4 regions of the Mesorhizobium sp. P3_A8 genome follow, and region 2 is predicted to be linked to each of the others. Evidence: predicted binding sites of a transcription regulator. Region 2 holds the regulator's gene; each other region holds the start of a gene.
The links. The regulator PhoB, encoded in region 2, activates phosphate uptake and scavenging genes when phosphate is short. The targets are predictions, from matches to a motif close to TGTCATNNANCTGTCAT.
Positions count from the first base shown of each region.

Region 1: AC1DX4_RS11165 (PhoX family protein) is a predicted target of PhoB. The motif match lies at 5,965-5,981, and genes of this name have one in related genera.
Region 3: AC1DX4_RS01890 (DUF1045 domain-containing protein) is a predicted target of PhoB. The motif match lies at 3,282-3,298, and genes of this name have one in related genera.
Region 4: AC1DX4_RS05610 (LTA synthase family protein) is a predicted target of PhoB. The motif match lies at 2,178-2,194, and genes of this name have one in related genera.

Region 1 is NZ_JBFUGI010000004.1:103,238-110,812, forward strand. It holds gene AC1DX4_RS11140 (purine-nucleoside phosphorylase) at 1-670, shown strand, start outside; gene AC1DX4_RS11145 (ribbon-helix-helix domain-containing protein) at 768-1,073, opposite strand; gene AC1DX4_RS11150 (VOC family protein) at 1,302-1,697, shown strand; gene AC1DX4_RS11155 (gluconate 2-dehydrogenase subunit 3 family protein) at 1,778-2,308, shown strand; gene AC1DX4_RS11160 (GMC family oxidoreductase) at 2,358-3,929, shown strand; gene AC1DX4_RS11165 (PhoX family protein) at 3,995-5,908, opposite strand; gene AC1DX4_RS11170 (hypothetical protein) at 6,043-6,450, opposite strand; gene urtA (urea ABC transporter substrate-binding protein) at 6,794-7,575, shown strand, end outside.
Region 2 is NZ_JBFUGI010000013.1:31,945-39,519, forward strand. It holds gene AC1DX4_RS26950 (PAS domain-containing protein) at 1-388, shown strand, start outside; gene pstS (phosphate ABC transporter substrate-binding protein PstS) at 922-1,977, shown strand; gene pstC (phosphate ABC transporter permease subunit PstC) at 2,045-3,028, shown strand; gene pstA (phosphate ABC transporter permease PstA) at 3,032-3,883, shown strand; gene pstB (phosphate ABC transporter ATP-binding protein PstB) at 3,880-4,683, shown strand; gene phoU (phosphate signaling complex protein PhoU) at 4,709-5,416, shown strand; gene phoB (phosphate regulon transcriptional regulator PhoB) at 5,436-6,125, shown strand; gene AC1DX4_RS26985 (ROK family protein) at 6,138-7,382, opposite strand.
Region 3 is NZ_JBFUGI010000001.1:413,987-421,561, reverse strand. It holds gene AC1DX4_RS01905 (COG4280 domain-containing protein) at 1-522, opposite strand, end outside; gene phnN (phosphonate metabolism protein/1,5-bisphosphokinase (PRPP-forming) PhnN) at 718-1,347, opposite strand; gene AC1DX4_RS01895 (alpha-D-ribose 1-methylphosphonate 5-triphosphate diphosphatase) at 1,344-2,483, opposite strand; gene AC1DX4_RS01890 (DUF1045 domain-containing protein) at 2,535-3,242, opposite strand; gene iolB (5-deoxy-glucuronate isomerase) at 3,395-4,207, opposite strand; gene AC1DX4_RS01880 (hypothetical protein) at 4,212-4,430, opposite strand; gene iolE (myo-inosose-2 dehydratase) at 4,474-5,391, opposite strand; gene iolD (3D-(3,5/4)-trihydroxycyclohexane-1,2-dione acylhydrolase (decyclizing)) at 5,499-7,349, opposite strand; gene AC1DX4_RS01865 (bifunctional 5-dehydro-2-deoxygluconokinase/5-dehydro-2-deoxyphosphogluconate aldolase) at 7,382-7,575, opposite strand, start outside.
Region 4 is NZ_JBFUGI010000002.1:294,600-302,174, reverse strand. It holds gene AC1DX4_RS05615 (pilus assembly protein) at 1-205, shown strand, start outside; gene AC1DX4_RS05610 (LTA synthase family protein) at 211-2,139, opposite strand; gene fabD (ACP S-malonyltransferase) at 2,418-3,365, shown strand; gene fabG (3-oxoacyl-[acyl-carrier-protein] reductase) at 3,426-4,163, shown strand; gene AC1DX4_RS05595 (acyl carrier protein) at 4,363-4,599, shown strand; gene fabF (beta-ketoacyl-ACP synthase II) at 4,634-5,896, shown strand; gene AC1DX4_RS05585 (hypothetical protein) at 5,905-6,156, opposite strand; gene mltG (endolytic transglycosylase MltG) at 6,155-7,297, shown strand; gene AC1DX4_RS05575 (YicC/YloC family endoribonuclease) at 7,455-7,575, shown strand, end outside.

The sequences.
Region 1 (7,575 bases), on a different contig from region 2:
GGTGCTGTTGCCGGGTGACCCGCAGCGCGCCGAATGGATGGCGCTGACATTTCTGGAGGCGCCACGCTGCGTCAATCGCCGGCGGGGTGCTCTGGGCTTTACAGGCCTGTTTCGCGGCCGGCCGATCAGCATTCAGTCGACGGGTATAGGTGTTTCATCCTTCCTGATCTATGCCCATGAATTGCTTGACTATTATGGCGTCCGAACACTGATCCGCACCGGTACCTGCGGTGGCCTCAGCGATGAGGTAAAGCTGCGCAGCCTGGTGATCTCGCAAATGGCGCGGCCGGAAAACACCGAGAGCGGTCAGGTCTTTGGCCTTTACGGAGCTGATGCCGGCCCGGATTCGGCGCTGCTTGCTTGCGCCTTGGCCAAGGCGACCGAACTCGGCATCGACCACCACGCCGGCCTGACAGCCTGCACCGACATATTCTACCATCCTGAAGCGCGCGCCCGCTATGCCGAAGCAAGGGCGCTCGGAGCGCTGGCCGTCGACATGGAAACCAGCGCGCTCTACCGGATCTCGGCGCATTTCGGCGCGAGGGCCTTGTCGCTGCTGACCGTCGTCGACAATCTGGTGACCGGCGAACAGGCCGACTATTCCGAACGCCAGGCGCTTTTCACCGATATGAGCCGGCTGGCGTTCGAAATCGCCGTGGAAGCGCGCTAGAGCATTTCACCGTTTCACGGAAACGGCGAATTGCTCTAACTCTTAGTTTTGACGCAATTCCGGACGCAAAACCGCTCACACTTTTGCTGGAATTGCTCTAGGCGGCTTCCTGCTTCAACGCCATCCGCTCGTCCAAGTCAGGCCGATGGCCGCGCAGATAGAGTGCGCAGGTGGTGCGTAGCATGGACGCGAAGTTAGGTATTTCGCCATTGATCTCGATGGCTTCGTCGTAAAGCTTCGAGATGAATTTGGGCGTCGTCAGGTTCTGGCTTTCAGCGATTTCGTCGAGCAAGGCCCAGAACGTCGCCTCAAGCTGGATGCTGGTCGAATGGCCATCGATACGAATCGACCGGTTGATCTGGCGATAGCCTTCCGGATCCTGTGCGGCAAACACTCTGCACATCGTTACCTCCCATTTTTGTTGGTCTTGGGCGTCGACGGAGCCATCGGCGCCTTTTGATCACTGCCTGCGATTTCATTTTCGACCGGACGGCCGACAACGGCAATCGGACTTTCGTCCTTAATGCATGTACCCGTTTTTCGATCCTATGCGTGGTAATCGGCTGCCACCACCTTATCTCGACCGGCGCGCATAATCACCTTCGAAAGCACGAACGCTGCGGAGTCTGATTTGGCGAAGGCGATCCACACCATGATCCGGGTTCTCGAGGAGGCCCGGTCCATCGATTTCTACAACAAGGCCTTCGGTCTCGACGTTGCCCAACGGCTGGATTTCGAGACCTTCACGCTGATCTACCTCAGCAATGCCGATACGCCTTTCGAAGTCGAGCTGACCGTCAACAAGGGCCGGCAGGAGCCTTATGCGCTTGGCGACGGCTACGGCCACCTCGCGGTCTCGGTTGCCGATCTCGACGGCGAACACGACCGCCTCGGCGCGCTTGGCCTCAACCCGAAGAAGATCGTCGAGTTCAACCGCGACGGTTCGCTGATCGCCCGCTTTTTCTTCATCGAGGACCCCGACGGCTACAAGATCGAGGTTCTGCAGCGTGGAGGGCGCTTCCAATAGGACACATCGCAGCCGCACCGAAAGGTGCGGTGCCAGCAACGGCACTCCTAGGGGTGCAAATAGCAAGCAGGGAGGAACAAATGGTCACGATCTATGACGGGAAGCCTGGACTTTCACGTCGGGAACTTCTCAAGCGCGGCAGCATCGGCGCGTTGCTCGTCATTTCCGGCAGCGCCGTCATCAGTCCCGAACAGGCCTGGGGGCTGGAAACCTCGGCGTTGAAGCCGGAGACGATGGCGACACTGATCCAGGTGGCGCGCGATATCTATCCGCACGACCAGGTGCCGGACAAATACTATGCCGTCGCGGTCAAGGGCCATGACGAGACGGCCGCCAAGGATCCTGCCCACAAGGAGCTGATCGAGAAGGGCATTGCCGAACTCGACAAGAAGGCCGGCAAGGGCGGCTATCGCGGGCTCGGCTGGGAAGAGCAGCGTGTGGCGCTGCTCACCGAGATAGAAAAGACGCCCTTCTTCCAGACGGTTCGCGGCGGCCTGGTGGTTAGCCTCTACAATCAGCAGGAGGTGTGGCCGATCTTCGGCTACGAGGGCGAGTCCTACTCCAAGGGCGGCTATATCGCGCGCGGTTTCAGCGACATCGAGTGGCTCTGAGCCTCGATCGTTCCAGTAACCCGCAAACAGGAATTCATGGGAGGAAACCATGGCAGCTACATTTGATCTGAAAAACGATGGCGTGGTCGTCATCATCGGCTCGGGCGCCGGCGGCGGCACGCTCGGCAATGAACTCGCCCAGAAGGGCATCGACGTCGTCATCCTCGAGGCGGGCGCCCGCCACGAATATGAGGACTTCATCAACGACGAGTGGGGTTCGTTCGCCCAGCTTGCCTGGACGGACAAGCGCACGACGTCCGGCGACTGGCGCGTGGCGAAGGATTTCCCCAACCTGCCGGCCTGGATCGTCAAATCGGTCGGCGGCTCGACCACGCACTGGGCCGGCGCCTCACTGCGTTTCCAGGAGCATGAGTTCAAGACGGCGTCGACCTATGGCAAAGTGGAAGGCGCGAACCTGCTCGACTGGCCGATCACGCTGGCCGAGATGGAGCCGTACTACGCCAAGGCGGAAGCCAAAATGGGCGTCACCGGCACCAATGACTGGCCGCGCCTGCCGGGCAACAACAATTTCAAGGTGCTGAAGGCCGGGGCCGACAAACTTGGCTACAAGGAATGCCACACCGGCAACATGGCGATCAACTCGGTCGAGCGCGACGATCGCAACTCCTGCCAGCAGACCGGCTTCTGCTTCCAGGGCTGCAAATGGGGCGCCAAATGGTCGACGCTCTACACCGAAATCCCGAAGGGCGAAGCGACAGGCCATCTCGAAGTCCGGCCGAACGCCATGGTGATCAAGATCAACCACGATGCCAGCGGCAAGGTGACCGGCGTCGTCTACGCCGACAAGGACGGCAAGCTGCAGGAGCAGAAGGCTCGCATCGTCGCGGTTGCCGGCAATTCGATCGAGAGCCCGCGCCTGCTGCTCAATTCGCAATCGGCCAAATTCCCGCACGGGCTTGCCAATTCGTCGGGGCAAGTGGGCAAGAACTACATGCGGCACACCACCGGTTCGGTCTATGCCATCTTCGACAAGCCTGTGCACATGTATCGCGGCACCACCATGGCCGGCATCATCCGCGACGAGGCGCGCCATGATCCATCGCGCGGCTTTGTCGGCGGCTACGAGTTCGAGACGCTGTCGCTCGGCCTGCCGTTCATGGCGGCCTTCCTCAACCCGGGCGGCTGGGGACGCTCCTTCACCACGGCGCTCGACCACTACGACCATATGGCCGGCCTGTGGATCGTCGGCGAGGACATGCCCCGCGAGGAGAACCGCATCACATTGCACAAGGACGAAAAGGACGCACACGGCATGCCGATCGCCGACGTGCATTTCGACGACCATCCCAACGACACGGCGATGCGCGACCATGCCTACAAGCAGGCCACCGCACTTTACGATGCGGTCGGCGCCACCCGCACATTCCCGACGCCACCCTATCCCTCGACCCACAATCTCGGCACCAACCGGATGAGCGAGAAGGCGCAGGACGGCGTCGTCAACAAGCATGGCCAGACGCACGACATCAAGAACCTGTTCGTGTCGGATGGCAGCCAGTTCACGACAGGCGCTGCCGAAAACCCGACCCTGACCATCGTCTCGCTGGCGATCCGCCAGGCCGACTACATCGCCGCCCAAATGTCGGCGAAAACCATCTGACCTCCCCGACTGCCTGCTGGCGCGGAACCTGACACGGTTCCGCGCCTTTTTTTGTCTGCTGGACGCTACGCACCGACCGGCTGGCCGTCCTTGCGGCGGATGGCGACGACCGATGGCCGTGGCGGCTGGCCGTCCTTGAAATCCGGCCACAGCGACTGTGCCTTGTCGAGCGTTTCGGCATCCTCGGACGGGTGCTGGACCGAAAGGAACAGCGTCGTGCCATCCGGGGTGAAGCAGGGGCCGGTCGCTTCCGCACCATGCGGGCAGGTGAACAGCAGCTTTGGCAGGCCGCGCGCCGGGCCTTCCGTGTCAACGCCATAGACACCGTCCGGCAGGTCGAAATCATTGGCGCCATCGGTTGCCACCCACAGCCGCCCGGCCGGGTCGAAGGTGATGTTGTCGGGGCAGACGAACCAGCCATTTTCCGACGTATCGGGATGGAAGGTGGCGCCGATCTTGGCATCTTTGGGATTGCCGCAGAGCACGAACAGGTCCCAGGCATATTTGTCTGATGTGTGATCGGCCTCGGTGCCGCGGCCGCCAGGCGGGATCAGCTCGACGATGTGGCCCCAGAGGTTTTCGGGCCGCGTGTTGGCCGGATTGACCTTGGATTCGTCGCGCTTCTTGTTCTTGGTCATGACGGCGTAGACGCGGCCGGTGACCGGATTGGTCTCGATGTCCTCCGGCCTGTCCATCGGGGTCGCGCCCAGCGCGTCGGCGGCAAGGCGCGTCTTCAGCAGCACTTCGGCCTGGTCGGCAAAGCCGTTCTCTACGGTGAGCTTGCCCTGGCCGTGAACCAACGGCAGCCAGGTCATCGAGCCATCGGCATCGTAACGAGCGACCGAGAGCACGCCATCGTCCAGAAGGCCGCTGCTGGAAGCCGGGTTCGCCTTGTCGTAGGCCTTGTTGGAGACGTAGCGGTACATGTATTCGAAATAGTCGTCGTCACCCATGTAGACGACGATGCGGCCGTCCTTGTTGAGGACGACGGTAGAGGCCTCGTGCGACATGCGGCCAAGGGCGGTGCGCTTCAGCGGCTTGGATTGGGGATCATAAGGGTCGATCTCGACCACCCAGTCGAAGCGGTTCGGCTCGTTCGGTTCCTTGTCGATGTTGAAGCGGTCATGGAAACGGCCACGGCCATAAATGTCGGAGCCGTCGAAGCCGTAGCGCTCGAGAATGTCCGCGGTCGGCGCCTTTTTCGGGTCGCCGCCGAACAGGTCGGAAACGCCTTCCTCGCAGGTCAGCACTGTGCCCCATGGGGTGAAGCCGCCGCTGCAATTGTAGCTGGTACCGAGCACTTTTGTGCCGGTCGCGTCAGTGGATGTCTTGAGCAGCGCATGGCCGGCCACCGGTCCGGAAACCGTCATTTCGGTGTTGGCGGTGATGCGGCGGTTGAGCGGGCTGTCCTCGACGGTTTGCCACTTGCCGTCCTTGAACATGATTTCGACGATCGAGTGACCCATCGCCGCCAGGCCGAGATCGACCTGTTCCTTGTTCATCGTCTTGCCGGCGTTGTCCTCGGTCATGCCGGGAAACATCACATTGGGCGAGATGTATTCGTTGTTGACGCAAAGCAGGCCGTGGTCGGAGTTTATCGAACCCTTGGGCAGCGGCAGGAAGGCGATGTAATCGCAGTTATAGCCGAAGCGCTTTTCCTGTTCTGCGGCGGCGACCTTGTTGCCGTCGAAATCCGCCAGGCCGGCGACAAGCGGATCGCCCCAGCGTGCGACAATCGTTGTTTCATAACCTTCCGCGGCGGCGTGGGTCTTGTCATAGACGCGCTTCAGTTCGGGAAAACCGAGTGTGGAAAGCGCTGCCGCGGCGTGTGTTTCGCCGGCAAACAGCGAGCCGACAAAGCTGCCACCGGCGATCAGGGTGCCGGAAGCGAGGCTGCCTTTCAGGAGGGCCCGGCGCGAGACGCGCTCGGCAATGATTTCGCGGATGACAGGGGAGGATGAAGACGGGAAGTCGGCCATGTGTCTGCCTCTCGATGTGGATGGGTGACGGCGCACCGCTGCCCTATCCAGCTTCGGCAACATTCAGATGACATCAGACCGGCGGACACGGCTTGCGGGCCGCACGGAGGCGGCGCCGTTGCCAGAGGAAAGGCTTACTGACTGCCTTCCTTGGTGCAGGTCGAGGCGGTGAAGGCGCCGTCGGGCTGCTTCATGATGATGTCGAAGGAGGGCGGGCTCTGGCCATCCAGCGTTGCCTGGGTCATCGACAGCGCGTTGCCGCCGGTGGTGTAGCCACCGAGCGGTCCCAGCCAGGAGATCACGCCGTTTGCGTCCATCTGGTAATTATAGCCCTGTTGGACGGTGCCGAAGGTTACAGGGCCTGTGTAGACATTTCCCTTGATGGTGATGTCGCCGAGGTTGATGAACATGCCGAGCAGGTAGACTTCGCAGTGATAGGTGCCATCGGGCATCTTGCCGTCACTGAAGTCGGCCCGTGCTGCCCCGGTCGCTGTCGCCAGAAACACGATGCCGATCAAAATGCGTGAAATCAGGGATGCCATGACGTTGCTCGGTTGAGGAGCGAGCTTGCCCTATTTTTGCGCCGCGCCGCAACATCCGCTAATTGCGATCTGACTGCCGAGTTCAAAATATAGGCACATACTCAATTTGGGCGAAAATTAGGCAAATTCCTTTGTGCGCTGCGCAAATTTCCCTCAACCAATTGTTAACCGGCTTTCCTGCATTTATCCAAACTAATATAACAACCATTTGAGAACGTTAGGATATTTTCTTTTTCTAACGTCGTCCCAGCAGTTGGCATGGGGGTTGCATTGAACTGTTTCGGTGCAATCAACCAGCTTGGGAGTCTTCGGTATGAGGGGTAGTTTCTCTACAATAACAAAAATGTTTTCGGCAAGCGTGGTCGCCGCCGGCCTGCTGATGTCCGTACCAGCCAAAGCGGCTGAGGACACGATCAAGGTCGGCATTCTGCATTCGCTGTCGGGGACCATGGCGATTTCGGAGACGACGCTGAAGGACGCCATGCTGATGCTCATCGAGCAACAGAACGCCAAGGGCGGTCTGCTCGGCAAGAAACTCGAAGCCGTCGTCGTCGATCCGGCTTCCAACTGGCCGCTGTTTGCCGAAAAGGCACGCGAGTTGATTTCGAAGGACAAGGTCGCGGCCGTGTTCGGCTGCTGGACCTCGGTGTCGCGCAAATCGGTGCTGCCGGTGTTCTCCGAACTCGACAACATCCTGTTCTATCCCGTCCAGTATGAAGGCGAGGAAAGTGAGCGCAACGTGTTCTACACGGGTGCGGCTCCGAACCAGCAGGCCATTCCGGCCGTCGACTATCTGATGAGCAAGGACGGCGGCTCGGTGAAGCGTTGGGTGCTGGAAGGCACCGACTACGTCTATCCGCGCACCACCAACAAGATCCTCGAAGCCTATCTGAAGTCCAAGGGCGTCGCGGCCGAAGACATCATGACCAACTATACGCCGTTCGGCTTCTCCGATTGGCAGACGGAAGTTTCGGCGATCAAGAAGTTCGGTTCGGCCGGAAAGAAGACCGCCGTCGTCTCGACCGTCAACGGCGACGCCAACGTCCCATTCTACAAGGAACTCGGCAACCAGGGCATCAAAGCCGAGGACATCCCGGTCATGGCATTCTCGGTCGGTGAGGAAGA
Region 2 (7,575 bases):
CCTCGTGGCCGAGGACAATGAGGTGAACCAGATGGTCTTCACCCAGATCCTCGGCGAGACCGGCTACGGCTTCGAGATCGTCGGCAATGGCCGCAAGGCGCTCGACGCCTTCGGCAAGCTCAGTCCGTGCATGATCCTGATGGATGTCTCGATGCCTGAGATGAGCGGGCTCGAGGCGACCGCCGCGATCCGCCGGCTGGAAGAGGAAACCGGTACGCATGTGCCGATCGTCGGCGTCACCGCGCATGCGCTTAAGGGCGACCGCGAGCGCTGCCTGGAGGCGGGCATGGACGACTATCTGCCAAAGCCGATCAGCCCCAGGGCCCTGCTGGAGAAAGTCGAGCGCTGGATCGGCGCCGGCAGCCAGGTCCAACGCAACGCGGGATAGCATCCGGCCGCGTGGTTTCAGGGATCCGAGGAGGCAAGCCGAGGGAATCAATCGCCGATTTGCTGCTACCCCTGCGTGCAATGCCTATGGTGCGATCGCACCATATCAAAGGCCGCGCCGAGCCGGGACAATGGCAACATCGAATTCCGCCCTTGCAGTTACGGGCGGGAGCAGCGACCGCCAGTATGGAACAGCGTCAACCTACCCCAACGGACCTGTTTTTGGCGATGGCCCGGCCATGACACGCTCTGGTCTTGAGCAGCGCACTCCCGTCCGGATTTTCTTCACCTGAAAAAGCCCCGCCGAATCCGGCGGCGGCTCGAGCCGGTGGATGGCTCAAGCCACTGATTCCGGGGGCAAACTCGGATCAGGCCATGATCGCCCGACGCCACCGCCTTTTCCAGTGCCGGCAACGCGTTACCGGGCTGACACGAAACTGTCATGCGACTGTTATAATCGAAGGCTATTGGCCTCAGCGGGCGCTGGTTAGGAAAACGCGCCGAGAGACCATCTTCCGAACAGGAGCAGGCCACATGAGACATTTCATCCGCTCGGCGGCCGTTGCGATCGCAATGGCTACAGCGTCTACCTTCACCCTTTCCGCAGCAATGGCAGCTGACCTTTCCGGCGCCGGCTCGACCTTCATCTACCCGGTGTTCGCCAAGTGGGCCGACACCTACAAGAAGGATACCGGCATCGGCCTCAACTACCAGTCGATCGGTTCCGGCGGCGGCATCAAGCAGGTCATCGCCAAGACCGTGACTTTCGGTGCCACCGACAAGCCGATGTCTGACGCCGACCTGGAAAAGAACGGCCTCGTGCAGTTCCCGATGGTGATGGGCGGCATCGTGCCGATCGTCAACCTCACCGGCGTCAAGCCGGGCGAACTCGTCCTCGACGGCCAGACGATTGCCCAGATCTATCTCGGCGCCATCACCACCTGGGATGATGCCGCGATCAAGGCGCTGAACCCCACCCTCACCCTGCCGTCGACCGCGATCGCCGTCGTACATCGTTCGGACGGCTCGGGCACCACCTTCAACTTCACCAACTATCTGGTGAAGCTCTCGCCCGACTGGAAGGACAAGGTTGGTTCGGACACGGCCGTCGAATGGCCGACGGGCGTTGGCGCCAAGGGCAGCGAAGGCGTTGCCAACACCGTCAAGCAGACGGATGGCGGCATCGGCTACGTCGAATACGCCTATGCCAAGCAGAACAACCTGTCCTACTCCAAGATGCTGAATGCAGCCGGCAAGGTCGTCGAGCCGTCGCTCGAATCCTTCGGCGCTGCCGCTTCGAATGCCGACTTCAAGACTGCCAAGAACTTCAACGTCATCATCACCAACGAGCCCGGCGACGCCACCTGGCCGATCGCGGCTTCCACCTGGGTGCTGATCCACAAGGCTCCGGATGATGCCGCCGCCACCGGCGAAGCCCTGAAGTTCTTTGCCTGGGCCTACAAGGACGGCAAGGAAACCGCCAAGGCGCTCGACTACGTCTCGATCCCCGACAGCGTCGTCGACCTGATCAAGGCTTCGTGGAAGACCGACATCCAGACCGACGGCAAGCCCGTCTACGCCGGCGAGTAACATCCCTTGAAGGAGCGCCGCGCTTGCGGCGCTCCTTTTCCTTCAATTCGAAAGAGCCGAGCTTGACATGAGCGCTGTCCAGGAAGCCTTGCCAGCCGTTAGAGGTTCGCGTGATGCCATCGTCCGACGCTTCGCGCTGACCGACTCGATCTTCCACGGAATGACCCGTGCTGCCGCGATCCTGGTGCTGGTCCTGCTCGGCGGCGTTGCGATCTCGCTGTTTGCCGGCTCCTGGCAAGCCCTCTCGACCTTCGGCTTTTCCTTCCTGACCAGCGAAAGCTGGAACCCGGTGACGGAGAAATTCGGTGCCCTGGCGCCGATCTACGGCACCATCATCACCTCTGCCATCGCCATCCTGATCGCCGTGCCGCTCGGCATCGGCATCGCCGTCTTCCTCACCGAGCTTTGCCCACGCCCGCTACGGCGCCCGATCGGCATGGCGGTGGAACTGCTGGCCGGCATCCCTTCGATCATCTACGGCATCTGGGGCCTGTTCGTGCTGGCACCGTTCCTGCAGACGACGGTGCAGCCCTTCGTCATCAGCGTGTTCCACGGCATTCCCGGCCTCAACAGCCTGTTTGCCGGCCCGCCCTACGGCATCGGCCTGCTGACGTCGTCGATGATCCTGGCCATCATGGTGCTGCCGTTCATCACCTCGATCACCAAGGACGTCTTCGACACGGTGCCTCCCGTGCTGAAGGAATCGGCCTACGGCATTGGTTGCACCACCTGGGAAGTAACCCGCCGCGTCGTCATTCCCTACACCCGCATCGGCATCATGGGCGGCGTCATGCTCGGCCTCGGCCGCGCGCTCGGTGAAACCATGGCGGTGACCTTCGTCATCGGCAACGCGCACCGCATCTCGACCTCGCTGTTCGCGCCGGCAACGACAATCTCCGCCACCATCGCCAACGAATTCACCGAAGCGGTCGGCGATCTCTACACTTCTTCGCTGGTGGCGCTCGGCCTGATCCTGTTCGTCATCACTTTCCTGATCCTTGCCATCGCACGCTACATGCTGATGCGCATCGACGCCCGCACGGGAGCCTGACCGATGTCGACAGCCACGTCGCTTCACCAGAGCCGCAAGCGCAAGAATGGCGTGATGATGACGCTGTGCGTTGCCGCCGCCGGCATCGGCCTTGCCTGGCTGGCGCTCATCCTCGGCGCCCTGCTCTACAAAGGCCTTTCAGGTGTCAATCTTGCGGTTTTCACGGAAATGACGCCGCCGCCCGGCGATGCCGGCGGTCTGCTCAACGCCATCTACGGCAGCATCGTGATGACCATCATCGGCATCATCGTCGGCACGCCGATCGGTGTGCTGGCCGGCACCTATATGGCCGAATACGGCCGCTTCTCGAAGCTCACCACCGTGGTGCGCTTCATCAACGACATCCTGCTGTCGGCGCCGTCGATCATCATAGGCCTGTTCGTCTATGAGCTGATGGTGCGGCCGATGGGGCACTTCTCGGCGATCGCCGGCGCCGTCGCTCTCGCCATCCTGGTCATCCCGGTCGTCGTGCGCACCACCGAGGACATGCTCAACCTGGTGCCCAACGCGTTGCGCGAAGCCGGCACCGCGATCGGCGCCCCGCGCTGGGTGGTCATCAAGTCGGTTGCCTACCGCGCTGCAATGTCCGGCATCGTCACCGGCATATTGCTGGCCATCGCCCGCATCTCCGGCGAGACCGCACCCCTTCTTTTCACGGCGCTGAACAACCAGTTCTGGTCGAGCAATCTCAACGCGCCGATGGCCAGCCTGCCCGTCACCATCTTCCAGTTCGCTCTCAGCCCTTACGAGGAATGGCAGCAGCTGGCCTGGACTGGCGCACTCATCATCACATTGACGGTTCTCGCGCTCAGCATCGTTGCGCGCAGCTTGACCGGACGCAGAGAGGACAAATGAGCCAGATGTTGTCTCCAGACATGACGATCGCCGCCGAGGCAGCCGCCAAGGTAAAGATCGAGGTCAAGAACCTCAACTTCTACTACGGCCAGTCGAAGGCGCTGAAGGATATCACGCTGTCGCTGCCCGAGCGCAGCGTGACCGCCTTCATCGGACCGTCGGGCTGCGGAAAGTCGACGCTGCTGCGCGTCTTCAACCGCATCTATGAGCTCTATCCCAAGCAGACCGCCGAGGGCCAGGTGCTGCTCGACGGCCAGAACGTCCTCGACCGCTCGCAAGATCTCAACCTGCTGCGCACCAAGATCGGCATGGTGTTCCAGAAGCCGACCCCGTTCCCGATGTCGATCTATGAGAACATCGCCTTTGGCGTCAGGCTCTATGAGAAGATCAGCAAGGCCGAGATGGACGGCCGCGTTGAGCAGGCGCTGAAGCGCGCAGCCCTGTGGAACGAGGTCAAGGACAAGCTTAACGCCAGCGGCCTCAGCCTGTCCGGTGGCCAGCAGCAGCGGCTGTGCATCGCCCGCACCGTGGCGGTGAAGCCGGAAGTCATCCTGCTCGACGAGCCAGCCTCGGCGCTCGACCCGCTGTCGACCGCCAAGATCGAGGAGCTGATCGACGAACTGCAGGCCGACTACACGATCGTCATCGTCACCCACAACATGCAGCAGGCGGCGCGCGTCTCGAAGCAGACCGCTTTCATGTATCTGGGCGAGCTGGTCGAGTTCGACAAAACCGAGAAGATCTTCACGTCGCCTCGCGAGAAGCGCACGCAAGACTACATCACCGGCCGCTTCGGCTGATCGCACGCATACGAGGACCAGGATCATGGCCGAACACACAGTCGCAGCCTTCGACGAGGATCTCGGACAGATCAGCAGGCTGATCAGCGACATGGGCGATCTCGCTGGCTCGATGGTCGGCGGCGCCACCAAGGCGCTGCTGAATTCCGACAACGCACTGGCACAGCGCGTGGTCTCCGACGACGCCATCATGGATGCGCGCCAGCGCGAACTCGACGATCGCGCCATCACGCTGATCGCCAAGCGCCAGCCGATGGCCGACGATCTGCGCCACGTCGTCGGCTCGATCCGCATGGCCGGCGATCTCGAACGCATTGGCGATCTTGCCAAGAACATCGCCAAGCGTGTCGGCACCGTTGGTCTCAGCGCCACGCCGCGCGACCTGTCGCATTCCATCGACGCCATGGCGCAGCTGGTGCTGATCCAGGTGCAGGGCGTGATCGAGGAGTATGCGGCGCGCGATGCCGCCGCACTGGCGAAGCTGCGCGCCGACGACGAACGCATCGACGTCAAATACACCTCCGTCTTCCGCGAACTGCTGACCTACATGATGGAAGATCCGCGCAACATCACGGCTTGCACCCATCTGCTGTTCTGCGCCAAGAATCTCGAACGCATCGGCGACCACGTGACCAACATCGCCGAAAACGCCTACTATGTCCTGACCGGCACGCAGTTGCCCGCCAATCGTCCCAAGCAGGACGAGACGGCGATGTCGGCGCCCGCGGCCTGACGCAAGAGGTGACCAATCAATGATCGCGCCACGCATCATGGTGGTGGAGGATGAGGAGCCGCTGGGGGTGCTGCTCCGTTACAATCTTGAATCCGAAGGCTACCAGGTGGAGGTGGTGCCGCGCGGCGACGAGGCTGAGATCCGCTTGCAGGAGAACGTGCCCGACCTTCTGGTGCTCGACTGGATGGTGCCGGCGGTGTCCGGCATCGAACTCTGCCGGCGCCTGCGGATGCGGCCCGAGACCGAGCGGCTGCCGATCATCATGCTGACCGCGCGGGGCGAAGAAAGCGACCGCGTCCGTGGGCTCTCGACCGGCGCCGACGACTATCTGGTCAAGCCGTTCTCGACGCCGGAATTCATGGCTCGCGTCAAGGCGCTGCTGCGCCGCGCCAAGCCGGAAGTCCTGTCCAGCGTGCTCAAGGTCGGCGACATCGTGCTCGACCGTGAATCGCACCGGGTCTATCGCAAGAAGAGCGAGATCCGGCTCGGGCCGACCGAGTTCCGCCTGCTCGAATTCATGATGCGCCATCCCGGCCGCGTCTTCTCGCGCAGCCAGTTGCTCGACAATGTCTGGGGCGAGACGATCTATATCGACGAGCGTACGGTGGACGTGCATGTCGGCCGCCTGCGCAAGGCGGTCAACAATGGCCGCATGCCCGATGTCATCAGAACCATTCGTGGCGCGGGCTACGCGATCAGGGAAGATTGAGCGGGACCTGATTCAGGCAACGTTCTTGCCGGTGCCAGCTCTCGCCTGCACGCCCGGCGCGAAAATCTCCTGGTCGACGAAGGTCAGGGCGCGCATGGCGCAGCCTTCGCGGATCAGCGGCAGTTCGTTCGGTTCGGTGTCGAAGGAAATCGATTTCGAGTGCTGGCCGCCGGCCGTCTGGGCGATGGCCTCGCGCAATGCCGGCTCGATCAGGTCGAAGGCGGCGGCGCTGACGCCGACCATCGCGACGGGTGCGGGGTCGATCAGCGCGAACAGGCTGCCGAGGGCGTAGCCGAGCGCCTCACCGGCCTTGCGGTAGGCTTCGCGCTCGGGCCCGTCGCGTTCCCGTGCCGTCGCGGCCAGTGCCCGCATCTGCGCGTCGCTGACATCGGCGACCGGCTCGGTGTCCTCGCTGAGCTGCCTGGCGTTGCGCCAGATGGCGTAGTTGCCGGCATAGGCCTCGACGCAGCCGCGGCGTCCGCAGCGGCAGAGCGCGCCGCCTGGCCGATGGATCATGTGGCCGAACTCGCCGCCCGAGGAATGGGTACCGGTGAACAGCTCGCCCTTCAGCACCAGGCCCATGCCGATGCCGTGCGACAGAAGGATGGCGATGAAGTCGTCGCGGTAGCGCTCGGGATCGCGCCAACGCAGCGCCACCGCCATCATGTTGCAGTCGTTCTCCATGGTGGCTGGGATGCCGAACTCTGCCTCGAGGATGTCGGCGAAGGCGATGTCGGTCTGCGGCGTGATCGGCGACCACAGCATCGCCCGGGCCTCGGTGTCGGTGATGCCCTGGATCGCCAGCGCGATGCGGGCGACGCTGCGCACGTCGATATCGGGATCCTCGAGGCGGCGCCGTACAATGGCGACGCATTCGCCGATCAGCGCCTCGCGCGACATGGTCAGCGTGTCCAGCCGGCGCTGTTCTTCCGATACCACCTGGCCGGCATAGTCGATGACGGCGACGGAGAGGAAATTCAGCGACAGCACCACGGTCATGACAGCCGCAGCCTCCGGGTTGAGGCCGAGGCCGACCTGCGGCCGGCCGCGCTTGAGTGCGCCGGCCTCGCTCGGCTTGCCTTCGGCCAGTATGCCTTCGCCGATCAGGTCGGAAGAAATCGCCGATATGGTCGAGTGGCTGAGGCCGGTGGTCGCGGCAATCTCGGTGCGCGAGGGCCGACCGGCCCGGCGCACGGCCGCAATCACCATCGCGCGGTTGCGCCGGCGCAAATCGTCGTGGCGGATTCCGACCGACATGTTTTCCCACATCCTCCCGGTCGCCGCGGTTCCTCCAGCCCCTCGAACGCTGCCGGCGACACGGTCAAATACTGGCAGAAGCGGCCCGTCCTGTCATTTATTTATTCCGAGGCTCGAAAAAAATTCATGAGGACATCAAAATCCATCAGAATCGTTGTTGACAGCGTTCCGGTGTTGGATCAGTGTTTTTTCG
Region 3 (7,575 bases), on a different contig from region 2:
GCCGACGAGCATCACCAGGATGAATGCCGCCAGCGCGCCCAGGCCGGCATACAGCGTCTGCCCGTGCGCGGCACCCACGGCAATGACGATGAACACCACCTCGACACCTTCGAGCAGCACCGCCTTGAACGACGCCAGTCCGGCGAGATAGTCGGCGCGGCGGTCATTGGCCTGGTGGTGCAGGGCCGCCGTTTCCTTGGAGAAGGCCGCCTCCTCATCATGCAGCGCGATGACGCCGACGCTGCGCAGGATGGCCTTTCGCAGCCAGCGCATGCCGAACAGGATCAGCAGCACGCCGACGACGAACTGCAGCGTGGTGATGGGCACCAGCGCCAGCAGCGGTCCGAACGCCAGCACCAGCGCCGCCAGCACCGCCAGCGCCAGGGTGGCACCCGTCAGTGCCGGGCGCCAGCCGCGCGTCACGCCCACCGCCAGCACGATGGTGAAGGCTTCGACGACCTCGACGAAGGAGGCAAGAAATGCCGCCGTGACCGTCGAGAGGATGGGCGTCAGCGTCTGCATCAAGGCTTCCTGTCGTGTCTCGTTCGCCCCGGACCTTCTGGGCGCCTTTCCGGCAAGCTTGGCCCGGAATCACAATGGGGTCAGCACCACATAGCGCTCCGGAGGCATCGGGAAAGCAAGTGGAGCGCCAACGGGGCGGCCGCTTTGGGCCAATCGAGCCGCACGTGCTGCGGCTTGAGGGATGGGGGCGTTAAATCAGATCAGACCCGACATGTCCGAGAAGGCCATCGCCTTGCGCAGGATCTCGGCGAAGCGCTCGCCGGCCACTTCACGCGCACCGCTATTGTCGATCGAGGTCACGCCAGGGCCGGTCAGGGTCACATTTGCGCTGCGCGCCAGGCGCGCCAGCACTTCGCCGCGCGACTCGCGGCCACGCATCGCCAGCCGCTCGGCCAGCACATCGGGCGAAGCGGTGATCTCGACAATGGCCAGATTGGCATAGCGCTCGCGCAGCACCGGAATAATCGCGCGTGACACATTGGCGATGGCGACATGGCCGTTGGTGACCGACCAGTCGACATCGGCCGGCAGGCCATAGCGCAGGCCATGCGCCTCCCAGGAGATGGCGAAGGCGCCGTCGGCCTCAGCTTCGACAAAGGCGGCGTCGGCCAGCGTGTCGTGATCCTCGCTTGCCGCATCGCTCGGCCGGGTGATGACGCGGCGGACGAACTCCAGCCGGGTCTCGTCAGTGAAGAGCGCGCGGGCGTAGCCGATCACCGTGTCCTTGCCGGCGCCGCTTGGGCCGACGACGGCGACAAAGACGCCATGGCGGATCGGAAAGGTTTCAGCGGACAATTCACGCTCGATCAAGGCTGACACCATCATGCGACGCGGCGCCCCTGCCGCCAGACGGTGCGCACCACCGGCAAATGGTCGTCGACGCGCACGCGCACCAGATCGGCCCTGCGGCCCTGCTCGATGATGCCGCGGTCGTTGAGGCCAATGGCCTCGGCCGGGTTCTTCGACACCATGGCGACCGCTTGCGGCAGCGAAATACCTTCGACCATATCACCGAGGAAGAAGGCCGACTGGATCAGGCTGAAGGGAATGTAGTCGGACGACAGGATGTCGAGCAGGCCGTCGCTGGCCAGCGTGCGCGCCGAGACATTGCCTGAATGCGAGGCGCCGCGCATGACGTTCGGCGCCCCCATCAGCACGCCGAGCCCGGCCTCTTTCGAGGCCCGTGCGGCTTCCTCCGTCGTCGGGAACTCGGCAACGCGCACACCTTGCTCTATCGCCTCCCCGACATGGCCAACGGTCGCGTCGTCATGGCTGGCGAGCACGATGCCGCGCTCATGGCAGGCGGCGGCGATCACCGCCCGGTTTGGCGCCGAATTGCGCGCCGATTCGCCCATCCGCTTCTCGCAGAACAGCTTGAAGTCGCGGTCAGTCAGCTTCAGCTTGCGCTGATAGTAGTAGGCATAGGTTTCGAGATTGACGAACTGGCGCTGGCCCGGCGCGTGGTCCATCAGCGATGCCAGCTTGACCCTCTCGTCGCCGTCGAAATTGGCAAAGGCCTTGAGGCAGTCCGGCGCCGAAACCTCGCAGCGCAGATGAATAAAATGGTCGGCTCGCAACCGGTCCTGCGCGACGCTGTCTTCGATCGCGTCGGCCAGCTTGCGGATATCGTCCGATGTCAGGTCGGCGTCCTCGTCCATTCCGACGCGCAAGGCGTCGAGCACGGTGGTGATGCCGGCGGTTGCCACCTGCGCGTCATGGGCAAGCACTGCGGCGATCGGGTTCCAGCGCACCTTCGGCCGTGGAGCGTAGTGGCCCTCGAGATGGTCGGTGTGCAGTTCGACCAGCCCGGGAATGACATAGTCGCCGCCCATATCCTCGCCGGTCCGGCCAGAACCCGCATCGATGCCGGCGATAAAGCCGTCGCGCAGCACCAGCGACCCCTCGACGATCTCGTCGGCAAGCACGATGCGGGCGTTGGAAAGAACGGTCTCGGCGGTCATTTCAGGCAGTCCTTGGTTCTTCTTGGTCGGAGCTATTCCGGCTGGGGTTATTCAGGCGATTTTTCTGGCCGGGCGACGTCCCAGCGCGTGCTGGGAAAGTACCATGAACGGCGCGCCGGGTTCGGGTTCGACAAACAGGGTCAGGGTGTCGACCAGCACCGGCTGCCGCAGAACCTCCGCGAACAGGCTGTCGATTGCTGCGCGCAAACGGGGGCTTTCCTGTGGCCCCGCCCGGCCCGACAGCGTCATGTGGAAACGAAAAGTCTCGAAGACGTAGGGGTAGCCCCACTGGCAGAGATTGCGGAACTCGGCCGGCTTCAGCGAATCCGGGCTGCGCCGTTCGATCTCGGCCTCGGTCAGCGGTGCGCGAAAACGGTCGAAGTCGCGCACCACATCGTCAGCGAAGCGGTTGAGAGAAGGCAGCGGTCCTTCCGGCACGAGCGCGAAGAAGCTGTCGATCTGGCTGACGACGAGACGCGGGATCGTCACCACGGGCGTTGCTTCGGCAAAATGGTCGAGCCCCGCGCGCAGCGAGGTCTCGGTCTCGTCGGCAGCCAGGAGGAAGGGAGCTTTCAGCGTCGCGTGAAAACCATAGCGGCGTGCCGAAGCGGTGTGGAACGCCACTTCCGCCGCCGCCAGATCGGCCACGGCCTCAACCGGCCTTGTCGCGGCGCCGAACGGATCGCGGCCCAGCCAGTTGGCGGCGATCCGCGCCAGCGGCTCGTCCTGCCTCGGGGTGAAATAGATGGCGTAGCGCATCGAAAGTCCTCGTCAGTCTCGCTGCCATAGGTGATTTCCATGACGGATTGACGAAGCTTTGAAGGGTTTTCGAAGGCAAATCGACCCCACGGGTCCTTAGCCGACGATTTTTCCGAGCTGGACCAACAAGTTCAGCCGGAATCTCCGACTGATCAGGCCTTCATCAACCATTCGTGCTCGGGCGCATTGTGGAATTTCCACGTCCGCTTCGGCCCGGCCATGACGTTGAGATAATAGAGGTCGTAGCCATGGCAGGCTGCGCAGGGGTGATAGCCCTTGGGCACCAGCACCACATCGCCGTCCTCGATCGCCATCGCTTCGTCGAGCGCGCGATGGCCATCCTGGTCGGCGTCGGTGTAGACGCGCTGGAAGGCAAAACCCTGCGGCGGGTTGAGGCGATGATAGTAGGTCTCTTCGAGATAGGATTCGGCGGGCAGATTGTCCTGGTCATGCTTGTGCGGCGGATAGCTCGACGTATGTCCGCCGGGCGTGATGACCTCGACCACCAGCAGCGAGTCCGCCGGCTTGCCTTCCGGCAGGATGTTGGTGACGTAGCGCGTGTTGGTGCCCTTGCCGCGCACCTCCTGGCCGAGATCGTCGGGTCTGATCACCCGGACCGGCAACTCGCCGCCGAGGCCAGGCGCCGAGCAGACCGCGAGTTCGAGATCCGTATCGGCCGTCACCGACCAGTCCGATCCCGCGGGAACATAGATCGACCACGGCTTGCCTTCGAAGGGCGACATGCGCTCGCCGAGCAGGCCGAGATCCTTGCCGCCGGCTTTCGCCGTGCCCTTGCCGGTGACGAACACCAGGCAGATTTCGCGATCGTCGGTTTTGCCTGAGGCGCTCTCGCCGGGCTTCAGCCGATGCAGGTCGAAACCGACATAGGTCCACCCAGCGCTTTTCGGCGTCACATGGGCAACGCGGCCATGGCCCTTATCGGCCTTCACCAGCAGCTTCGACATCGGGTTACTCCTTCGGTTCGGCCTCGGCCGTCGCCTTGTTCTCATCGGCCGGCTTGTAGAGATAGAAAAACTGCCAGACGGCATAACCGGCAAAGCCGAGCGCGATGACGCCCCAGAACGGCGTGCCGGTGGCGAATTCGATGATCGACCAGATGACGCAGACCGCGACGACGGCGACACGCCGCCATAGCGGGCGGAAGAAGGGGTGCTCGTAATCTTTCATCGGGCCAATCTACAGCAACCTGCTTCGCCGTGAACCCGTCGCGTCAGGCATTCGGGAAACCCTGGGTTTCCACTGTGTAGCCGGCTGATGTCATCACCCGCATCAGCTCCTTGTGGCCAACCTGCGCCATCTTGAGCGGCGGGTTCTTCTTCGGGTCCTGCTCGGCCTCGACCACAAACCAGCCCTCATAGCCATGGTCGGCGAAGCGTTGCACGATGGCGCCGAAATCCAGCGAGCCGTCGCCTGGCACGGTGAAGGCGCCGAGCGCCACGGCGTCGAGGAAGGACTGTTTCGTACGGTCGAGCCCGTCAATCACGCCCATCCGTACATCCTTCACATGGACATGGCTGATGCGCTTGTGGTGGTTGTCGATGGCGCGCAGCACATCGCCGCCGGCAAAGGCCAGATGCCCGGCATCGAGCAGCAGCGGAATGCCTTCGCCGGAATGGCGCATGAAGGCATCGAGCTCCGGCTCGGTCTCGACCACCGCCGCCATGTGATGGTGGTAGGACAGCGGCATGCCTTGTTCGGCGCACCATTCGCCGAACTCGGTCAGACGCCTTGCATAGGCTTTCATCTCATCGCCAGACAGTTTCGGCTTGGTGGCGAGCGGCTTCGAGCGGTCGCCTTGGATCGAGCGGCCGACCTCGCCATAGACGATGCAAGGCGCGTTGACCGCCTTGAACAGGTCGATCATCGGCTGGATGCGATCCTTGTTCTTGCCCATCTCCTCATCGACCAGCGTGCCGGAAAACCAGCCGCCGCAAAGCGTCACATCGGCTGCCTTCAGGATCGGCAGCATGACAGCGGGATCGTTGGGAAAACGCCGGCCCATCTCCATGCCGGTGAAGCCCGCCGAACGCGACTGGCGCAAACACTCCTCCAGCGACACGTCATCGCTGAGTTCGGCAAGATCGTCGTTCCACCATGCAATGGGGGACATGCCCAGTTTGGCTTTCAAGTCGTCACTCCAGATTAGAACAGTTCATTCTTTGGCCGCTGGCGCCGCCCCTCATCCGCCTGCCGGCACCTTCTCCCCGTATAGGGACGGGGAGAAGGGAGCTAGCATCAATCGCCGATGGTCTGCATCTGCCGCTTCTCGTCATAGGCCTTGCGGGCCGCGTTCACCTGCGGACGTGCCGACACTTCCGGCACCGCCACATCCCACCAATGGCCACCGGCATCGGTGGAGACCAGCGGATCGGTGTCGATGACCAGAACGGTGGTGCGGTCGTTCTTTTTGGCCTTCTGCAGTGCGTTTTCGAGACCGGCGATCGACGGCACCTTCTCGGCGATTGCGCCCATGCTCGCCGCATGCGCGGCAAAGTCGATATCGGGTAGGATCTCGTGGCGCGAGTCCTTCAAGAGATTGTTGAAGTTGGCGCCGCCGGTCGCCATCTGCAGCCGGTTGATGCAGCCATAGCCGCGGTTGTCGAGCAGCACGATGGTCAGCTTCAAGCCGAGCATCACCGAGGTGGCGATCTCGGAATTCAGCATCAGATAGGAGCCGTCGCCGATCATGACGACGACTTCTTCGCCGGGCTTCGCCATCTTGGTGCCGAGCCCGCCGGCAATCTCGTAGCCCATGGTCGAGAAGCCGTATTCGGCATGATAGGAGCCGGGCGCGCCGGCCTGCCAAAGCTTGTGCAACTCTCCAGGCAAGCCGCCGGCGGCATGCAGCAGCGTCACGCCGGATCCCATGGCGCGCTGCACGGCGCCGATCACCTGCGCGTCGGACGGGAAGGCCGCGTTGGTCGACGCCGTCACCTTGGCCGCATCGGCCTGCCATTCCTTCTTGCCCTTGGTCGCATTGTCGGTCCAAGTCGCCGGTGCTTTCCAACTCCCCAGCGCTGTACCCAGTTCGGTCAGCCCCTCGGCCGCATCGGCGACCAGCGGCAGCGCGCGGTGCTTGCCGGCATCGAAAGGCTGCACGTTCAAGCCAATGATGGTCTTGCCGGAATTCTTGAACAGCGCCCACGAGCCGGTGGTGAAATCCTGCAGGCGCGTGCCGATAGCAAGCACGACATCGGCCTCTTCCGCCAGCCGGTTGGCAGCGGATGTGCCGGTGACGCCGACCGCCGCCATGTTGAGCGGATGACCATCCGGCAGCGAGGATTTGCCGCCTTGCGTTTCGCAGACCGGAATGCCGGCGCCTTGCACGAATTTGGCCAGCTCATCGGAGGCCTGCGAATAGAGCACGCCGCCGCCGGCGATCACCAGCGGCTTCTTCGCGCCCTTCAGCGCCGAGACTGCCGCCGCAAGCTCGTGGCGGTCCGGGCGCGGCCGGCGCTGGTGCCAGACACGTTCGGCGAAGAAGCTCTCGGGATAGTCATAGGCCTCGGCCTGCACATCCTGGCAAAGCGACAGCGTCACCGGCCCGCACTCGGCCGGATCGGTCAGCACAGCCATCGCACGGCTGAGCGCCGGTATGATCTGTTCCGGCCGGGTGATGCGGTCGAAATAGCGCGACACCGGACGGAAGCAGTCGTTGACCGTCGCCGTGCCGTCGGAAAAATCCTCGGCCTGCTGCAGCACCGGGTCGGGGATGCGGTTGGCGAAGACATCGCCGGGCAGAAACAGCACAGGCAGCCGGTTGACATGCGCGAGCGCTGCCGCCGTCACCATGTTTAGCGCGCCGGGGCCGATCGAAGAGGTCGCCGCCATGAAGCGGCGGCGGAAATTGGCCTTGGCATAGGCAATCGCCGCATGCGCCATCGCCTGTTCATTGTGGGCGCGGAACGTCGGCAGCTCATCGCGCACCTGGTAGAGCGCCTCGCCGATGCCGGCGACGTTGCCATGGCCGAAGATCGCCCAGACACCGCCGAAGATCGGCACTTTTGTGCCGTGCATCTCGGTCATCTGGCGGGACAGAAAGCGGGTCAGCGCCTGCGCCATCGTCAGGCGGATTGTCTTGCTCATGGTGGTTTCCTCCGCAGTCTTATGCCGCGCCTTTATGCTGCTTTACGGCCTCGCGCGGCAAGCCACGCCTCGGTCAACTGTTCGAAGCGCGAGGCCATGTCGGCGACAGCCTCGTCATCCGACATCCTGCCGGCCAGCCACTCCTCGGCGGCGTGAACGAAAATGGTGCGGCCGACGGCAAAACCCTTGACGATCGGCGCCTTGGCGGTGGCGGCAAAAGCCGCTT
Region 4 (7,575 bases), on a different contig from region 2:
CAAGAGCGTGTGCACGCAGTTGAAGAACGAGGGCGTGCAGATCTACACAATGGTGCTGCAGTCCGACACCGCCGCCAACCGCACGCTCTACAGCGCCTGCGCTTCCGACCCGAGCGGCTATTATGCCGTCAACGATCCGGCAAAACTGCCGAACGTTTTCCAGCAAATCGCCAACAAATTCTCGAAGCTGCAATTGACGAATTGAACCCGTCAACTCGTATGGGCGACGACCTTGTCGACCGTCTCGGGGAAGAAGTCCGGCGCCGCACCGCGCTTGCCGAACATCATGTCGTACTGGATCAGCCGGAAATTGTTGATCGTCGGGTCGATCTCCTTTTGCCGTGACCAATCGGGTGTCGCCTCGCCAGCCGGGGTCAGCAGCAGGTTGCGGTCGACAACGCGGTAGTGCTCCCGCACCTCGCCTAGGAAGCCTGTGTAGTAGGGGTGGGTGATGCCCGCGGCGGTGAGGATATGATAGGGTAGGAAGGCCGGGCTCACCGCGCCCAGATTCTCGACCGGACCGGAGCGGTTCGACCAGATGATCAGCGGTGTCTGGTGATGTTCAAGCGCGGCTTCCGGCGTCGGCTCCTTGCGAGGCGCGACATTGTCCTTGAGGAAACCAGTCTCGACATAGACCGGCCCCAGCGGCGGCAGATGGTCGCCGAAAAACGCGATCACGGTGGGGCGGGAGCGCTTCTTGGCCCATTCGATCAGCCGTTCAAGGCCGCGGTCCGCATCGGCTGAACCCTCTGCATAGCTCAACAGCGAGTCGCGCGCCCATTGGCTGATCGGCGCCTGCACTGCGTGGGTCGGGTTGTAGTAGCGGTTCGGTTCATAGGGACCATGGTTCTGCAGGCTGACCGCGAAGAAGAACACCGGGTCGTCGCTGGCATCGGCTTCGCGGATGATCTCGTCCGTCATCGCCGCATCCGATGCCAGCGGTCCGCGCTTTTCCATCGGCGGCAGCGTCTCTTCCGACTTGAAATCGTTGAAGCCGAAATCGGCATAGACCGCGCCGCGGTTCCAGAACCAGTTGGTGCCGGGATGGATGGCGCGCGCCCGGTAGCCCTCGCTCTTCAGGAAGGTCGCCATCGAAGGCGTCGGCGTGCGCACATATTGCTGGTAGGGAATGCTGCCGGCCGGCAGGAAGGCGTTGGAAAAACCGGTCAGCGCCTCGAATTCGATGTTTGCGGTCATGCCGCCAAATTCAGGCGAGAACATCGAACCGGAACGCAACGCCCGCACGGTGGGAATGGGGTCCGGCGTGATGGTGACGCCGGGCAGCTTGGTCGGATCCCAGAAGGATTCGCTCATGACGACGATGATGTCGGGTTTTTCATCGGGCACCGAGGCCGCCACCTGCGGCCGTTCGATCGCCGCGATCGCCTTGTCGGAATAGCCCGGCGGTGCCGAGACATGCGCCATCGGCACGTTGAGCGCGAAGGCCAGCGCAAAGCCGTTCGAGGCGTAGTTTTCCTTCTGATCCCACATGATCGGGATGATCTGCAGCCGATCCCTTGTCCACGAGAAGGTGGCATAGTCCATGATCGAGACGAAGAAGGCGAGCAGCGGCACGGCCAGCGTCAGCCGGGCAAGGCGGCCCTTGCGGCTGAGTGCGGGAACCTTGCGGCGCCACAGCCGCCAGCCATAGACGAGCAGCGACAGGCCGGCGACGATGCCGACGACCATGGCGAGCGCGGTCATCGGCCGGTCACGCACCAGGAGCGGCAGCAGGGCGAAGATCTGGCGGGCATAGAGGAAATCGGTCGGATAGAGTGGATCGCCGAGATAATGCGACTTCTGGTGGCCGACAAAAGCCAGCGACAGTGTCAAGGGCGCGACGATCATCAGGCTCTGATGGCTGCGGCCGAGCACCGCGTCGAGGCCGATCAGGATTAGCGCGAACACGACGATGGTCGTCCAGCCCGGCTTGAGCGGCTGCAGGAAGAAAGAGATCGTCCCGGCAAAGTCGCCGCGCACGATCAATTCGATGGCAAACACCAGGATGGTTGAGATCGCCAGGCTGATCAATCCATAACGGACGACCGGCCATCTCCGGCCCGGCAGATAGCCGGTAGACGGATCGTCTTCCAGGAACTGAGGCGCGGCTTTACCTGCGCGTTTCGAACTCTTTGCCACTTTAACTTCCCACCCAGCGACAACCCAAGTCACTCGATTGTCATATAATTGTCACGCAAAGCTAGCGCCTGTGGCGGAAATAAGAAGAGCCAGCAAACGATTCGTGAGCGGTTTTCATCATGAGTGATCGCCAAAAAGCCCTTTCGGAACAGGCACTCGGTGTAGGGTTGCGACTTAGGGCCGGGCTGAACCGGGCTTGACTTGGCGGCCTGCCTTGCGCCACAGGCAGGAAAAACGCGTGTTATCAAGCAAGCAAACCAGTCTTGGAGAGCCCTCGCATGGCCATTGCATTCACCTTTCCGGGACAAGGCAGCCAGGCTGTCGGCATGGGCAAGGATCTCGCCGATGCCTTTCCCGAGGCGCGCAGGGTCTTCCAGGAAGTCGACGACGCGCTTGGTGAAAACCTGTCGAAGCTGATCTGGGAAGGTCCGGAAGAGACCTTGACCCTGACGGCCAATGCGCAGCCGGCGCTGATGGCTGTGTCACTGGCGGCGATCAGGGCGCTGGAAGCGCGCGGTTTCTCGCTGAAGGACAAGGTCGCCTACGTCGCCGGCCATTCGCTGGGCGAATATTCGGCCCTTGCCGCCGCGGGTTTTGTTTCCGTTGCCGATGCCGCCCGGCTGCTGCGCATTCGCGGTAATGCCATGCAGGCGGCGGTGCCGGCCGGCGAGGGCGCCATGGCGGCGATCATCGGGCTGGAGCAGGCAGATGTCGAAGCCGCTTGCACCGAGGCCGCGCAAGGGTCCGGCAAGGTTTGCCAGATCGCCAACGACAATGGCGGCGGCCAGCTGGTGATTTCCGGCGCCAAGGCCGCGGTCGAACTGGCGGCGAAACTGTGCACCGAAAAGGGCGCCAAGCGGGCGCTGATGCTGCAGGTCTCGGCGCCCTTCCATTCGGCGCTGATGGCGCCGGCGGCCAATGTCATGCGCGACGCGCTCGCCGGGGTAGCAAAGCATGCGCCGGCGGTGCCCGTGCTGTCCAACGTCACCGTGACCCCGACCAGCGATCCCGACGAGATCGCGCCGCGCCTGGTCGAGCAAATAACCGGCCGTGTGCGCTGGCGCGAAACGGTGGAATGGTTCGGCACCAACGGCGTTGCTACGCTTTACGAGATCGGCGCCGGCAAGGTGCTGTCGGGCCTGGCACGACGTATCAACCGCGACATCGCTACCGCGTCGGTCGGCACATCGGCCGATGTTGAGGCCGCGCTGGCCGCACTTTCATAATCCACTGGCGATTTGACCCCTTCCGTGTGAAGGCTGTTCTCTCAGATCAGGAGACAAAAAATGTTCGAACTGACCGGCCGCAAGGCGCTCGTCACCGGCGCATCGGGAGGCATCGGCGAGGCGATTGCCCGCGTGCTGCATGCGCAAGGCGCCATTGTCGGCCTGCACGGCACCCGCATCGAGAAACTGGAGATCTTGGCAGGCGAACTCGGCGACCGGGTCAAATTGTTCTCGGCCAATCTGTCGAACCGCGACGAGGTCAAGGCGCTCGGCCAGAAGGCGGAGGCCGAGCTCGAAGGCGTCGATATCCTGGTCAACAATGCCGGCATCACCAAGGACGGATTGTTCGTGCGTATGTCGGACGCCGATTGGGACTCAGTGCTCGAAGTCAATCTGACCGCCGTTTTCCGGCTGACCCGCGAACTCACCCATCCGATGATGCGCCGCCGCCATGGCCGCATCATCAACATCACCTCGGTGGTTGGCGTGACCGGCAATCCCGGCCAGACCAATTACTGCGCCTCCAAGGCCGGCATGATCGGCTTTTCCAAATCGCTGGCGCAGGAGATCGCCACCCGCAACATCACCGTCAATTGCGTCGCCCCGGGCTTCATCGAATCGGCCATGACCGACAAGCTCAACGACAAGCAGAAAGAGGCGATCATGGCGGCGATACCGACACGCCGCATGGGCACGACTGTTGAAGTGGCCTCCGCGGTCGCCTACCTCGCCTCCAACGAAGCCGCCTACGTCACCGGCCAGACCATCCATGTCAACGGCGGCATGGCTATGATCTGACGGATACGGCGGGGCTGTGAAAAGAGACCATTTCGCCTTGGACCTCAGCCATTTTTCGTGTAATGCGGCCCGCAACCCGGCGGTTCGGGCAAAAACCGGTCCGTGGCCGTTGCGTTTCCGGCAGGACCATCTTTCAGCTTGATTAGCGGCATTCTGCCCGCTAACGAAGACAGACAAACAAAAGACGAGGATGCCCCAAATGAGTGACACCGCAGAGCGCGTCAAGAAGATCGTCATCGAGCACCTTGGCGTCGATGCCGACAAAGTGACGGAGCAGGCGAGCTTCATCGATGATCTGGGCGCTGACAGCCTCGACACGGTCGAACTCGTCATGGCGTTCGAAGAAGAATTCGGCGTCGAGATTCCCGACGACGCAGCCGAGACCATCCTGACGGTCGGCGATGCGGTGAAGTACATCGACAAGGCTTCGGCCTGACGCTTTCCGCAGTCATCACCGGGGAGGACCTGCGATGAGGCGTGTCGTCGTCACGGGCCTAGGGTTGTTGTCGCCGTTCGGCATGGGCTTCGAGCACAGCTGGAAGGAACTTCTGACCGGCCGCAGCGCCGCCAAGCGCATCACCGAGTTCGAGGTGGAAGATCTTGCTTGCAAGATCGCCCACGTCGTTCCGCGTGGTGACGGCAGCAATGCCACCTTCAATCCCGAGGCCGTGCTCGAGCCGAAGGAATTGCGCAAGATCGGCGACTTCATCCTGTACGGGATTGCCGCCGCCGATGAGGCGCTGAAGGATTCCGGCTGGGAACCCAAGACCCACGAAGAGCAATGCGCCACCGGCGTGCTCATCGGTTCGGGCATTGGCGGCATCGAAGGCATCGCCGAGAACGCGATGATCCTCAAGGAGCGCGGCCCGCGCCGCATCAGCCCCTTCTTCATTCCGGGCCAGATCATCAATCTCGTCTCCGGCCAGGTTTCGATCCGGCACGGGCTGAAAGGCCCGAACCATGCCGTTGTCACGGCCTGTTCGACCGGCGCGCACGCCATTGGCGATGCTGCCCGGCTGATCATGTGGGGCGATGCCGACGTTATGGTCGCCGGCGGCGCCGAGGCGCCGGTGACGCGGCTGTCGATCGCCGGCTTCGCCGCCTGTCGGGCGCTGTCGACCGATCGTAATGACACGCCACAAACGGCGTCGCGTCCCTATGACCGTGACCGCGACGGCTTCGTCATGGGCGAGGGCGCCGGTGTCGTGGTACTGGAAGAGCTCGAGCACGCCAAGGCGCGCGGCGCGAAGATCTACGCCGAGGTGACCGGCTACGGTCTCACCGGCGATGCCCATCATATCACGGCTCCGGCGGAAGACGGCGACGGGGCTTTCCGGTGCATGACCGCAGCGTTGAACCGGGCCAAGCTGACGCCTGCAGATATCGACTACATCAACGCGCACGGCACCTCGACCATGGCCGACACGATCGAACTCGGCGCTGTCGAGCGCCTGGTCGGCAATGCGGCGTCGAAGATTTCGATGTCGTCGACCAAGTCGTCGATCGGCCATCTCCTGGGCGCGGCGGGTGCCGCCGAAGCGATCTTTTCGATCCTCGCTATCAGAGACAATGTCGCGCCGGCGACCATCAACCTCGACAACCCGGAGCGCGAAACCGCGATCGACCTGGTGCCGAACAAGCCTCGCTCCCGCCAGATCGACGTGGCGTTGTCCAATTCCTTCGGTTTTGGCGGCACCAACGCTTCGCTGGTGTTCCAGCGCTATAATGGCTGATCGTCCGGCTACCGGGCGATGCTTCGGTCTGCCGTCAATTTTGCCATATTCGCCCCTACTCTGCCGCAGGGGATTCGTTGGGCGATCAAACGGTAGGGCAAAATGAACACAAATCCGTCGGGCAACGGAGAATTCGGGCAGCGGCCGGCGAACACCGGGCCGATCGTACCGAAGACAGCCAGCGAGGCTTTGCGGCCGGAAGCCGGAACGCCGCCGCCGAAGCGCTCGCGCGCTTCGCGCAGCCAGGTCGTCGTGTTCATGAACTTCGTCATCTCCCTGGTGATGCTGATGGTTCTGGCAGCGGGTGCGGCGCTTTACTTCGGCAAGCAGGAATTCACCGAAGCTGGCCCCTCGGCCAATGGAGACACCTTCCTGGTCAAGCCGAACACCGGCGTCGCCGACATCGCCGACCAGCTTGAGCGCCGCGGACTGATCAGCGACGCCCGCGTCTTCCGCCTTGGCGTGCGTGCCTTCGGCAACGATTCCGCGCTCAGGGCCGGCGAATACGAGATCAAGCCCCGGGCATCCATGCGCGACATCATGGAGCTTCTGAAGAGCGGCAAGTCGGTGATGTACTCGCTGACCATTCCAGAAGGGCTGACGGTCGAGCAGGCGCTGCAGCGTATCGCCGACGAGCCCGCCTTGAGTGGCGACATGCCGTCGACAACGCCCCCCGAGGGCAGCCTTGCCACCGACACGCTGCGCTTCACGCGCGGCGCGACGCGTCAGCAGATGATCGACAAGCTGGTGGCCGATCAGAAGAAGCTGGTCGACGAAGTATGGCAGCGGCGCGCGCCGGACCTGCCGCTCGCCAATGTCGAGGACTTCGTCACCCTGGCCTCGATCGTCGAGAAGGAAACCGGCAGGGGTGACGAGCGTTCGCGCGTCGCCGCCGTGTTCCTCAACCGGTTGGCCAAGGGCATGCGCCTGCAATCCGATCCGACCATCATCTATGGTCTGTTCGGCGGTAAGGGGAAGCCTGCGGACCGCCCGATCTACCAGTCGGATATTCAGAAGCAGACGCCTTACAACACCTATGTGATCAGCGGCCTGCCGCCGACGCCCATCGCCAATCCGGGCCGTGCAGCACTTGAGGCCGTGGCCAACCCATCGAAGACCGACGATCTCTATTTCGTCGCCGACGGCACGGGCGGTCACGTCTTTGCCGCGACGCTGGATGAGCACAATGAGAACGTCGCCCGTTATCGTGCGTTGCAGAAGAAGCAGGCCGATGACGCGGCCAAGGCCGCCGCTGCCTCTGGTACAAACGGCAATGCCGACAAGCCTGCTACCGACAAGCCTGCGGACGACAAGCCGGCTACCGACAAGCCTGCCGATGGCAGCGACAGCACCGGTGGCGACAATGGCGATGCCGGCGGCGATGCGGGTGACGCCCAGTAGGACGAAGAAAGGCGTTGCCCGGAAGGCGACAGCCTGACATTTGAAAGAACGCCAAGCGTCCGATTTTGACGCACCCGCGGCGTGGTTGTTTTAAAGCCGCACTTGCCCCGTCCGGAAAACTGGCTTTGGGGTGATGCGCCAGGGGTGTGCAGGCGACATGAATTTGCAGAGCATGACCGGATTTGCGCGTGCCGTCGCCGAGCATGACGGCACCTCGATCGCCTGGGAGGTCAAGTCCGTCAACGGCAAGAGCGTCGAGGTGCGGCTGCGGCTGCCGC